2 regions of the Haliea sp. E17 genome follow, and region 2 is predicted to be linked to the other one. Evidence: predicted binding sites of a transcription regulator. Region 2 holds the regulator's gene; the other holds the start of a gene.
The links. Region 2 encodes LexA, which represses DNA repair genes until DNA is damaged. Its sites were predicted from a motif close to ACTGTNTNTANANACAGT; they were not measured.
Positions count from the first base shown of each region.

Region 1: the regulator LexA is predicted to act here: its motif matches at 3,706-3,723, upstream of recA (recombinase RecA).

Region 1 is NZ_JBLWFK010000003.1:345,574-351,963, reverse strand. Features, by position in the region: gene ACNKU3_RS10170 (acyl-CoA dehydrogenase family protein) at 1-23, shown strand, start outside; gene ACNKU3_RS10165 (enoyl-CoA hydratase) at 20-808, shown strand; gene ACNKU3_RS10160 (enoyl-CoA hydratase/isomerase family protein) at 808-1,920, shown strand; gene mmsB (3-hydroxyisobutyrate dehydrogenase) at 2,062-2,946, shown strand; gene recA (recombinase RecA) at 3,754-4,794, shown strand; gene ACNKU3_RS10145 (regulatory protein RecX) at 4,869-5,345, shown strand; gene ACNKU3_RS10140 (MBL fold metallo-hydrolase RNA specificity domain-containing protein) at 5,464-6,390, shown strand, end outside.
Region 2 is NZ_JBLWFK010000002.1:774,635-781,024, forward strand. Features, by position in the region: gene ACNKU3_RS06575 (S-methyl-5'-thioinosine phosphorylase) at 1-545, opposite strand, end outside; gene ACNKU3_RS06580 (DUF6763 family protein) at 850-1,167, shown strand; gene lexA (transcriptional repressor LexA) at 1,662-2,267, shown strand; gene ACNKU3_RS06590 (hypothetical protein) at 2,346-2,600, opposite strand; gene ACNKU3_RS06595 (DUF6586 family protein) at 2,697-3,164, opposite strand; gene topA (type I DNA topoisomerase) at 3,166-5,814, opposite strand; gene ACNKU3_RS06605 (hypothetical protein) at 5,944-6,387, opposite strand.

The sequences.
Region 1 (6,390 bases), on a different contig from region 2:
GCGCGCTGGAGGTCATCAAATGAGTCTGAGCACTTCGGACAAGCTCAAGCTGGAAATTCGCGGCCACACGGCGTTGGTCACCATCGACAACCCCGCGGCGAATACCTGGGATACCGAGAGCCTGCCGGCGCTGAAAGACCTGGTGGAAAAGCTCAACGCGGAGAAATCCGTGTATGCCCTGGTGCTGACCGGGGCTGGGGAGAAGTTCTTCTCCGCCGGAGCGGACCTCAAACTGTTCGCCGATGGCGACCCCGAAAACGCCGGCCTGATGGGCCGCCTGTTCGGCGAGGCCTTCGAGGCGCTGGCGGATTTTCGCGGCGTATCCATCGCCGCGATCAACGGCTTTGCCATGGGCGGCGGCCTGGAAGTGGCACTGGCCTGCGATATCCGTATCGCCGAGGAACAGGCGGCGCTGGCGCTGCCGGAAGCCAAGGTCGGCCTGCTGCCCTGCGCCGGCGGCACCCAGCGCCTGGCCTGGCTGGCCGGTGAAGGCTGGGCCAAGCGGATGATTCTCTGCGGCGAGCGGGTGAAGGCGCAAAAAGCGCTGGAAATCGGCATCGTCGAGGAAGTCGTTGCCACCGGCAAGGCGCTGGAAACCGCCCTGGCCCTGGCCGAACAGGTGGGCGAGCAGAGCCCGCTGGCGGTAGCCGCTTGCAAGCGCCTGATCCACAGCGGCCGGGATATCGCCCTGGCCCGCGGCCTGGAAGAGGAGCGCCGGGAGTTTGTCGACCTGTTCTCCACCGAGGACCAGCGCGAGGGCGTCAATGCCTTCCTCGAGAAACGCAAGCCCGAATGGAAGAACGCCTGATGAGTGACGCGGTACTGTTCGAGGAGTTGCCGGCCGCCAATGGCGCGATTGGCCGGATCACGCTGAATGTCGAGGCGACCCTCAATTCACTGACCCTGGAGATGGTCGACCTGCTGCAGGACAAGCTCGATGCCTGGGCAGGTGACGCCAACATAGCGGCGGTATTTATCGAGGGGGCAGGGGAAAAGGCTTTCTGCGCGGGCGGCGACGTCCAGGCCCTGCACCGCTCCGCGGTGGAGCAGCCGGGCGGACCCTGCGAATATGCGGAGGCGTTTTTCGAGCGCGAATACCGCATGAACTACACCCTGCATACCTACCCCAAGCCGGTGATCTGCTGGGGCCACGGCATCGTCATGGGCGGCGGCCTCGGGGTGATGGCGGGCTGTTCCCACCGGGTGGTGACCGAGCGCACCCGCATCGCCATGCCCGAAGTGACCATTGCCCTGTTTCCCGATGTCGGCGGCAGCTGGTTCCTCAACCACGCGCCGGGCAAGACCGGTGAATTCCTCGCGCTGACCGGTGCCTCGGTCAACGCGGCGGACGCCATATTCGTCGGCATTGCCGACCGTTTCATCCTGAGCGAACACAAGGACGCGGTAATCAGCGGCCTGTTGCGCAAGGAGTGGACGGCGGATAGCGAACAGAATCACGCCCTGGTGCGCCGGGTGCTGCGGCCCTTTGCCGAACAGAGCCTCGCCGCGTCGCCGGCGGGCCAGGTGGAGCCGCACGCGGCGACCATCGCCCAGTTGCTCGATGGCGACGATATCCACGCTGTGATCGACCAGATCAGCGGGCTGGAAACCGACGATCCCTGGCTGGCGAAGGCCCGCGACAGCCTGGCCCACGGCTCGCCGCTGGCGGCCCTGTGGATTCACCGTCAGTTGCAGGAAACCCGGCACATGGGCCTGGCGGAAATTTTCCCGGCGGAGCTGCAACTGGCGACCAATATCGTTCGCCACCCGGAATTCGCGGAGGGCGTGCGCGCCCTGCTGATCGACAAGGATCGCAACCCGGCCTGGCAGTACGGCAAATCCCGGGAAGTACCGGCGCAAGTGCTGGAGAGCTTCTTCCGGGCGCCCTGGCCCGAAAACCCGCTGGCGGGACTGGCCTGAGCACCGGTCCCTGTGCGGGAGATCGCCGGCGTGCGGTCGACCGCGGCGGTTACTGACAAACAATTCCTATCGCGGGGCTCCCGCCCGGCTGATCGCGTCGCGATTGCCGCAGGTGACCGCAAACAATAAACGGAGATTCCAATGGCTTCAGTTCTTTTTATCGGTCTCGGCAACATGGGCGGCCCCATGGCTACCAACCTCATCAAGGCCGGCCACGAGGTCACCGTGTTCGACCTTTCGGCCGAAGCCTGTGCGCAACTGCGCGCGGCCGGCGCCGGAGTCGCCGACTCCGCGGCGGAGGCAGCGCCCGGCAAGGATTACATCATCTCCATGCTGCCCGCCGGCAAGCATGTCGCCGGCACCTACCTCGGTGACAGCGGCCTGCTCGCCCTGCTCGACGCCGGCACCACCGTACTCGACTGCAGCACCATCGACGCGGCCACCGCCCGTGAGGTCGGCGAGGCCGCGGCAGAGGCGGGTATCGGCTTCATGGATTCGCCAGTCTCCGGCGGTGTCGCCGCGGCGGCCGCCGGCACCCTGGCCTTCATGTGTGGCGGCAGTGCGGAAACCTTCGAGAAGGCGAAACTGATTCTCGCCAACATGGGCAAGAACATCTTCCACGCCGGCCCCCCCGGCGCCGGGCAAGTGGCCAAGGGCTGCAACAACATGCTGCTCGCCATCCACATGCTGGGTACCTGCGAGGCCCTGGAGATGGGCGCGCGCAACGGCCTCGACCCGAAAGTGCTCTCCGAGATCATGCTCGCCAGTTCCGGTCGCAACTGGTCGCTGGAGGTCTACAACCCCTATCCGGGGGTCATGGAAAACGCTCCCGCCAGCAAGGGCTACCAGCCGGGCTTCATGATCGACCTGATGGCCAAGGATCTCGGCCTGGCGGGCGGTATCGCCGACGCCGCCGGTGTCGACAACCGCATGGGCAAACTCGCGCGGGCCATCTACGAAGGCCTGCAGGCGGACGGGCAGGGGCAGCGGGACTTTTCCGCGGCTCTGGAGCAGTACCAGAAGTAATCACCATTCGCTGTTGATCTGCTGATTGCCTGTTCATTCGCAGCGGCCTTGGTGCCGCTGCGTTGATTTGGGACGCGTCTTTTTTATTCCCATGAGTGGCGGCCTGGCGGCCTGGCGGCCTGGCGGCCTGGCGGCCGCTGCATTGGCGCCGGGTGGTGCACGTCTTTTGCTCCATTGCGGGCGCTTGCGGCGCGTTGGCCTTTGGGTGCCCGGAATTGCCGCGTGGCTGCGGGGTTTTGAATGGGTCTTGAGATTACATGTTACTGCAGTCCACGGTAGCTGGTGTGGTGGCATGGCGCATCGCGTTGCGGTGGCGGTTCCGCATGGGGATCGAGTTCGCACCGACGCCCTCCAAGTCCGCAAAAGACATGCACCACCCGACGCCAATGCGGGTGCCAAACGACAGCTGACGGAACTCCGGGCTGGCTTGCTCCTCGAAGCGGGTGAAATGCGAAGGCCTAAACCAAGCTTTAGTAAACCGCAAACAGCAAACCGCAAACCAGACCAGTGTGCGATTGCCCGGGTTCACTCCCGCCCGCAGGCCACGCAGCGGCCGCCAGGCCGCCCCACGACCTTCACGCACCCCAATGCCCCATAAACGGGGCAAAAGCACCTTCACGCCTGCATGCCAGGCGACAGTCCCCGGACCGCTGTGGGACACGCCAGCTTACCCCGGGGGATGACCTGTCGCCCAATCAGGCAGGTTTTTCCACCGACCGAATTTAATGCGTTTAAAGTCTTGCAATTCGATTTCAAAGCACTGAGTATATATACAGTACTTTCACAGTTGAGTTGGGGAACACGACAATGGATGCAAACAAGGAAAAAGCACTGGAAGCAGCACTGGCCCAGATCGAGCGCCAGTTCGGCAAGGGTACCGTCATGCGCATGGGCGACAAGGAACTCGAAGCCATACCCGCCATTTCCACCGGTTCGCTGGGCCTGGATATCGCCCTCGGTATCGGCGGCCTGCCGCGCGGCCGGATCTGTGAAATCTACGGGCCGGAATCCTCTGGTAAAACGACCCTGACCCTGCAGGTGATTGCCGAGGCGCAGAAGCTGGGTGGCACCGCCGCCTTCATTGACGCCGAGCATGCGCTCGACCCGAGCTACGCGGAAAAACTCGGCGTGCAAATGGACGACCTTATCGTCTCCCAGCCGGATACCGGCGAGCAGGCGCTGGAAGTCGCCGAGATGCTGGTGCGCTCCGGTGCGGTTGACGTGCTGGTAGTGGACTCGGTCGCCGCGTTGACGCCGAAGGCGGAAATCGAGGGTGAGATGGGTGATTCCCACGTTGGCCTGCAGGCGCGCCTGCTCAGCCAGGCCATGCGCAAGCTTACCGCCAGCATCAAGCAGACCAACTGCCTGGTGATTTTCATCAACCAGATCCGCATGAAGATCGGTGTGATGTTCGGCTCGCCGGAGACCACCACCGGTGGTAACGCCCTCAAGTTCTACTCCTCCGTACGCCTGGATATCCGTCGCATCGGTGCGGTGAAGGAAGGCGATGAGATCGTCGGGAACGAGACCCGGGTCAAGGTGGTCAAGAACAAGGTGTCACCGCCCTTCAAGCAGGCGGAATTCCAGATCATGTACGGCAAGGGTATCTACCACATGGGTGAAGTCATCGACTGGGGTGTGAAACTCAACCTCGTCGACAAGTCCGGCGCCTGGTATTCCTACAAGGGCGACAAGATCGGCCAGGGCAAGGCCAACGCCTCAAAGTTCCTGGATGACAATCCCGCTGTCGCCAGTGAAATCGAGAGCGCAATCCGCAGCCAGATGCTGAATGTGGATCCGCCGAGGCAGAAGTCCGATGTCGCGGCAGAGACGCCTGCCGAAGAGTAATTCCGGCTTCACCACTTTTATGAGACGCCGGGGTTCCACTATCCCCACTCTCTGCCCCGGCGTCTCTTTTCCTCATGCACAGACGATCATCAGATAATCCCGTCACCCTCGCCGATGTGCGTATTGCGGCAATGGATCTGCTCGCCCGCCGCGAGCAAAGCGCCAGGGAACTGCGCGAGAAGCTGGCGCGCAGGTTTGGCACAACCCCCCTGCTAGAAGAAGCTATAGAAGGTTTGCGCGCTGAGAACCTGCAGAGCGATGCCCGGTTTGCCGGCAGTTTTCTCCGGCAGCGCGTGTCGCGAGGCTATGGTCCCCTGCGTATCCGCCAGGAACTGCGCCAGCGTGGGATAGACAACGACACAATCGAGATCGTATTCGCCGAAGAGAATGTCGACTGGCGCGAACTGGCGATCTCCGCGCTGGAACGCAAGTTCGGTTTTCGCGGCAGCGAGTCCGTGCGGGAGGATGGTGACCTGCGTGAAAAGGCCCGTCGCATCCGCTTTCTGCAGTACCGCGGTTTCAGCCACGAACATTATTCTGAAGTGCTCTAGCGCCGAATGGGTCGTTGTTCGTACACCCTTGTTTGTGACAGCGCTGAAGGGGTGTTCCGGCAGGCAAAATACTTTTCGATCGCCTATCCTTTGACCAGGTCACAAAAGGGCAATAACAATGGCGAAACTTACCTTTCTTGGCGCGGCCCGTGAGGTTACCGGCTCCTGTCACCTGCTGCAGTCCCCCGCCACAGGGCGTGTTCTCCTCGACTGCGGTATGCACCAGGGAGGTGATGCAGTCAAACGCCTGCGCCAGGAGGAGTTTGAGTTTGACCCGGCGCGGATTGATACGGTGCTTCTCTCCCACGCGCACCTCGACCATTCGGGTTTGCTCCCCCGCCTGTATCGCGAAGGTTTTCGCGGCGAGATCCTGTGTACGGCGGCTACCTACGAATTGCTCGAGATTCTGCTGAAAGACGCGGTGGGGCTCTACCTTCGCGACCTCGAGCGAGAAAACCTGCGCAATGCCCGTCGCGGGCGGGAGCAGTCCGAGCCCCTGTACGGGCAACAGGACGTCGACGGAGTGCTGGGTCTGTGCCGGCCTGAGCCCTATGGCAAACACGTATCCATGGGCACCGCGGCCACTGTGATCTTCCATGACGCGGGTCATATCCTGGGATCCTCGATCGTCGAAGTACGCCTGAACGAGGAAGGCGCGGCCAAGACCCTGGTGTTTTCCGGAGACCTCGGCAAGCAGGATTCCGTGCTGATGAACCCGCCATGCCGGCTTCAGCACGCCGACGTATTGCTGGTGGAGAGCACCTATGGCGACCGCGAACACCGCAGCGAGGATAACTCCATCGAGCAACTGCGGGAAATTTTGCATGAGACCTGGAGCGCCGGCGGCAATGTGATGATTCCCGCCTTCGCTGTCGGTCGCACCCAGGATATTCTCTTCCACCTCGGCTGCCTGCTGCATCGCGGGGAACTCGACAACTGGCAGATATTCCTCGACAGCCCGATGGCGATAGCGGTGACCAAGGTGTATGACCGCTGGATAAAGCTGGACCACTGTGAGGAGGTGCGCGAACTCAGTGAACACCAC
Region 2 (6,390 bases):
AGGTCGCAGCCATCCCGGGCCAGGCGCCGCACTTCCGCGGCCGTTTCCAGCCGCGGCCCCTGGGCGACACCGTGCACACCGCCGTCCACCAGGGACACCCCGGCGTCGCTGGCCGCCTGGCGCAGCGCGGCGCGCAAGGCCGCGTCGTAGGGCTGGGTAAAATCGATATGCTGCAGGTGGCCGCCCGCCCCCTCATCGACCGTGTGCTCGCGGCCCCAGGTGTAATCGATCAACTGGTCGGGCAGCACCAGGGCCCCCGTCACCATCGCCGGCGTGATACCACCCACGGCGTTCAGGGCCACCACCGTATCCACGCCGAGCGAGCGCAGCGCCCAGAGATTGGCCCGGTAATTGATGAGGTGCGGCGGAATGGCCCGCGGCGCCCCGTGGCGCTGCAGGAAAAACAGGCGATGGCCGTGAAACTGTCCTTCATCGATAGGCCGCGACGGCTCTCCCCAGGGGGTCTCCAGCGCATGCCGGTCGACGATTTCCAGGCCCTCGAACTGGTCGATGCCGGTACCCCCGACCAGGGCCAGCACACTCACGGGGTGTCTCCGGCGCGGCAGTCACGCGCGAAGGGGTTTGCAGTGACCCTGAAGGGTGATTTTTTAGACAATTTTTTCATCTGAAGACTTCCGTCACTTACTCGCTGGCTATAAAAAGCCGCCGCGCCGCCCAAGTTACCTGTGCCAACTTTCCGCAAGCTGCTGATCTCTTTTGAAAAGTATTGCACGAAATAAAATTGGAATTTGGACCCGCGATTTTAGACCGATTTCACATAATGGACAGCCCCTGCCAGCGTGATATGTTGGCTCGGCACAGCAGCGATAACAGATTGAGGACCCACTGATGAAAATGCAGAGCCCCGTTATTGGCGCGTGGTACACGGACCGGCAAACCGGCAACCTGTTTGAAGTGATCGACTGGGACCCGACGGCACTGCTGATCGAAATCCAGTACCTCGACGGCGAGGTATCGGAATTTGATCTCGATGCCTGGCGGGAACTCATGCCGGAGCGCGCCGCAGCCCCGGAGGACTGGCGCAGCCCCTTCGAACTGGACGACGAGGACATGCAGGACCCGGACCTGCCGATGCATCCCGAGGACTGGTCCAACCCCCTGAGCTATATCGAGCCCGACGCCATGTATGGCGTGGAAGACCTCTAGTTCACTGCGTACCCGCCCTGTAACGGTGGTAATCACCCCATCCCGTTGATCTGGTGGCCGATTCGCCGAGCGTGAAGCTGTTTCGGTCTGAGGCTGTGGTGGTTCTATCGCCGAGCGTAAGACCGCATCAATCCGCTGGAGCCCTGTCGCGACATGGACGTCCGCATGATCTTCAGCCCATCCTGCACGCAACCCCTGCCAACCCTCCGACCGGCTCCGTTTACCCCCAGGTTTGAACCTTGCACAGCAGGTAGAGCGTGAGGCGGTTTCTGCCCGCTGGAACCGTGTGGCGACATGGAAGTCGCCACCCGAGCCTGCACAGGGATGTGCGCTTTTTGGCGTGTTCCAGCGGGCAGAAACCGCATCGCGCTCGGGAAGCTCCCTGCAAATCCAAACCAAGCCCAAGCCCAAATATCTGTACCACACTGATTGTCTTATCAAACAAAGGCTGTATATAATCACAGCATCTGTATAAACATCCAGCGGAGGGGTGCATGGAAAAGCTGACCGCGCGACAACAACAGGTGCTGGACATTGTCCGGCAGCACATCGACCAGACCGGTTACCCGCCCACCCGGGCCGATATCGCCCAGGAACTGGGCTTCAAATCCGCCAACGCGGCCGAGGAGCACCTCAAGGCGCTGGCCCGCAAGGGCGCAATTGAAATGATTCCCGGCGCCTCCCGCGGAATTCGCCTGCCGGAGACCAACTCCGGCATCCCGATCGTCGGCCGCGTCGCGGCGGGCAACCCGGTACTGGCGGAGGAAAACATCGAGGATTACTGCGAGTTGCCGGCGGAGTTTTTCCACCCGCGGGCGGACTACCTGCTGCGGGTCACCGGGGACAGCATGATCGATATCGGGATTTTCGACGGCGACCTGCTGGCGGTACACAGTACGCCGGTGGCCAATGATGGCGATGTGATCGTGGCGCGTATCGAGGATGAAGTGACCGTCAAGCGGCTGCGCCGCGGAGGTCGCAAGCACATCGTCGAACTACTGCCGGAAAACCAGGACTACGAGCCCATCCGTGTCGACCTGCGCGAGCAGGCCTTTGCCATTGAGGGACTCAGTGTGGGGGTGCTGCGCAGGGGCGTTTGAATGGCGATCCCTCCCCTGTGGCGCCCTGAATACGGGGCGCCCGAAATTCTGCAGTAACGCTGGCGGCCAGATAGCCCGTCAGTGCAGGGTGCGCGAAGCCTCGGTGTAGGACCCGGTTTCGAAACCCTGCTCTTCATCGTCTGCCAGCAGTGCTACTGCTTCGATACCCGCCTGGATCATCACTTTCGCGACCTCCAGGCAGTTATCCATCATGTGACGTTGTGACGCCTCGGAAAAACGTATGGTAAGCAGGGGCTCGGAGCCCTCGTCTGCCGGTTGCAGTACGATTTCACCATCGCCCAGATCTACGATTTCCAGTAAGGATGCGGACACTCAATCAACCTCGATTAGCTGTGGCTGCGATTTCATTCTAACAGCACCCGGCGCTGGTAGATAGGGAACGGCTCATGGGCCGGAAGAAAGGGATGTTCAATACTCGTCGAGGGAGTTGCCCATTCGCTCGAACAGGCCCTGCAGTGCGTTGCACCAGGCTTCCACCTGCTGCGGCGAGGCCTCTGCGGGTGTGCTGGCGAGGTTGTCGGCGTGACGGTTCACGGCCAGCGGCTGCTCGCCCGCGCTGAGCATCTCGGCCAGCCAGCCGTCGCGCTCGAGTTGCTGGCACTCCCGGATCTCACCGGGCAGGACCTTGCCCGCGGGCCGCGGCGGCAGATCGGCACAGTTTCCCGGCGGTAGCGCGGGCAGCGGTTCCTGGCGGGTGATATCGAGCAAAAACCAGCCGTATGCCGCCTGCAGGTGCATCCGCACCGCCGGCAGGTAAGCCTGAGCCAGGGTGCTGGCCGCCACGGACTGGGCGTCGCTGTCGCGACGCCAGGCGGCGCCCAGGATGCGCGCCAGGTACAGGCAGTGATTGGCCTGGCCGCGAGCGGAATACGCCATGTTATTTCGGGGCCCTGCCCCGGCCCTGCTCCACGTCCCAGCGACCGCCGCGATAGAACGCCTTCCAGCCGGTGGCCTTGCCGTCCTCCTCGGTCATCAGGTACTGCTCCTTGGTCTTGCGGCTGTAGCGCACCTGGACCCGGTTGCCGTCGCTGTCCTCGACTGGCGCGGAGAACAGGAAGGCGTACTTGGGGTCGATTTCCTTCTTGTGCGGCAGGATCTCGTCGATGAACGGCGCACGGGTTTCCCGGTTGCGCGGGAACTGGCTGGCGGCCAGGAACAGGCCGGCGGCGCCGTCGCGCAGCACGTAGTGATCCTCGACTTTCTCGCAGGCGAGTTCCGGCATGGGCACCGGGTCCATCTTGGGCGGCGCCGCCTCACCATTACGCAACAATTTGCGCGTGTTCTTGCATTCTTCGGCGGTGCAGCCGAAATACTTGCCGAAGCGCCCGGTCTTGAGCTGCATCTCGGCGCCACACTTGTCGCACTCGATCACCGGGCCATCGTAGCCCTTGATCTTGAATTTACCGGTCTCTATCTCGAAGCCATCGCAGTCCGGGTTGTTGCCGCAGACGTGCAACTTGCGGGTCTCGTCGATCAGGTAGCTGTCCATCGCCGAATTGCACTTCTTGCAGCGATGCCGCTCCAGCAGCTGGCGCGACTCCGCCTCGTCATCGGCGTCCTCGCGGATCGCCTCGTCGCCGGGCACCAGGTTGATGGTGTGCTTGCAGCGCTCCTTGGGCGGCAGGGCATAGCCGGAACAGCCGAGGAACACCCCGGTGCTGGCGGTGCGAATCTGCATCGGCCGCCCGCACTTGGCACAGGGGATGTCGGTCATGGTCGGCTCGTTGGCCTGCATCCCGCCGGGATAGGGCTCCCCCGCCTGTTCCAGCAGCTCGCTGAATTCCGCATAGAAGCTGTCCAGCAGATCGCGCCAGTCGCGCGCGCCCTCGGCCACCTGGTCGAGGCGCTCCTCCATGGAGGCGGTAAAGCCGTAGTCGAGCAGCTCGGTAAAACACTTCTGCAGGCGGTCGGTGACGATCTCGCCCATCTTCTCCGCGTAAAAGCGCTTGTTCTCCAGGCGCACGTAGCCGCGGTCCTGGATGGTGGAGATGATCGAGGCGTAGGTGGACGGCCGGCCGATGCCGCGCTTTTCCAGTTCCTTCACCAGGCTGGCCTCGCCGTAGCGCGGGGTCGGCTTGGTGAAATGCTGGGCCGGGTCGAGCTTTTGCAGGCTCAGTGTGTCGCCGGCTTTCATGTCCGGCAGCACGGTATCCTCGGACTTGCTGCGCCCCGCCGGGGACTGGACCCGGGTATAGCCGTCGAAGCGGATGATCCGGCCCTTGGCGTTGAGCTCGTACTCCCCCGCCTTGACCGTCACCGTGGTGGACAGGTACTGGGCCGGGGGCATCTGGCAGGCCACGAACTGGCGCCAGATCAACTCGTAGAGGCGCTCTGCATCGCGCTCCATCCCGGAGAGGGAATTCTGCGTCACCTTGACGTCGGAGGGGCGGATCGCCTCGTGCGCCTCCTGGGCCCCTTCCTTGGCGCTGTAGCGGTTGGGCGCCTCGGGCAGGTATTTGGCCGGGAAATTCGCCTTGATGTACTCGCGGCAGGCGCCGACCGCCTCGTCGCTGAGGTTGGTGGAATCGGTACGCATGTAGGTGATGTAGCCCGCCTCATAGAGGCGCTGGGCCAGCATCATGGTTTTCTTCACCGAGAATCCGAGGCGGGTGCTCGCGGCCTGCTGCAGGGTCGAGGTGATAAACGGCGCCGGCGGTTTGGAACTGGTCGGCTTGTCCTCGCGCCCGCTCACGGTATAGCTTTGCGCGCCCAGTTCGGCGGTGGCCTTGCTGGCATCCGCCTCGTTGTCGGGACGGAAGTTTTCGCCGTTGTGCTTGCGCACCTGGAAGCGCACGTCCTCATTGCCGCCGGTTTGCAGGTCCGCGTGGATCTCCCAGTACTCCTCGGGGATAAACGCGTGGATTTCCCGCTCGCGCTCGACAATCAGGCGCACCGCCACCGATTGCACCCGGCCCGCGGACAGGCCGCGGGCGATTTTCGCCCACAGTAGCGGCGAGACCATGTAGCCCACCACCCGGTCGAGGAAGCGACGCGCCTGCTGGGCATTGACCCGCGCCTGGTCGAGCTGGGCGGGTTTCTGGAAGGCCTCGGTGATCGCCTTCTTGGTGATTTCGTTGAACACCACGCGCTGGAAACGGGAGTCGTCGCCGCCAATGGCTTCCTTGAGGTGCCAGGCGATTGCCTCCCCCTCGCGGTCAAGGTCGGTTGCGAGGTAAACCGAATCGGCCTTGCTGGCCAGCTTTTTCAATTCCTCGACCACTTTTTCCTTGCCGGGCAGCACCTGGTAATCGGCCTTCCAGCCGTTTTCCGGGTCGATACCCATGCGCCGGACCAGTTGTTCGCGGGCCTTCTTTTTCTTGTGCTCGGCTTTTTCCTCGGGGCTCATTTTGCGGGTGATCGCCGCCTGCGCCGCCCGTTCTTTCGGGTCGGTCGTCGTGCCGCTGCCTGCCGTTGGCAGGTCGCGGATGTGGCCGACACTGGATTTGACAACAAAATCCGATCCCAGATACTTGTTGATGGTCTTGGCCTTGGCCGGCGATTCGACGATTACGAGTGATTTGCCCATTGTGCCCTGCTGATCAATATTTCACCGAGGTCCATCCCTCAACCCCGGTGCCGGAAAAGTGGCATATATAAGTCCCGGCGCGGTCAGGGTCAAGGGCGAATACAGAATCTGGCCGAATCAGTTTGCCCCTCAGGCCGCTTTTTCGACCCCGCTCCAGGCCTCCAGCGCAGCGACGATTGCCGCCACATCGGCCTCTTCGCCGTCCTCTTTCCAGTACGCGCCGCAGCTGCCTTCGTCCTCGCTACAGGCCAGTATCTGCGCGGGAAACCCTTCGGTTGCGGTGGGCACAGGATCGCGGTGACCGGCGCCGCGCCAGTGGCCCGCACCGCCGATCCAGGCCCGCTGGCGGCGCGGTTCGCCCCGCGAAGCGGGCAGGCGCTTGCCGTAATAAATAACCTGCTCGGCGCGCTCGCCTTCCCGCGCCCCCGGCAGGTTGCGGAATTCCACGAACAGGCCGTGTACGGCAGCGTATTCGCGCAGGCGGGCGAGTTGGCGCTGACGCTTGCTGGGCAGGAAGTGGGTCAGTGGCGCCAGGGCCAGGGCTACGACGAAAAGGATTATCAGGTATTTCAACAG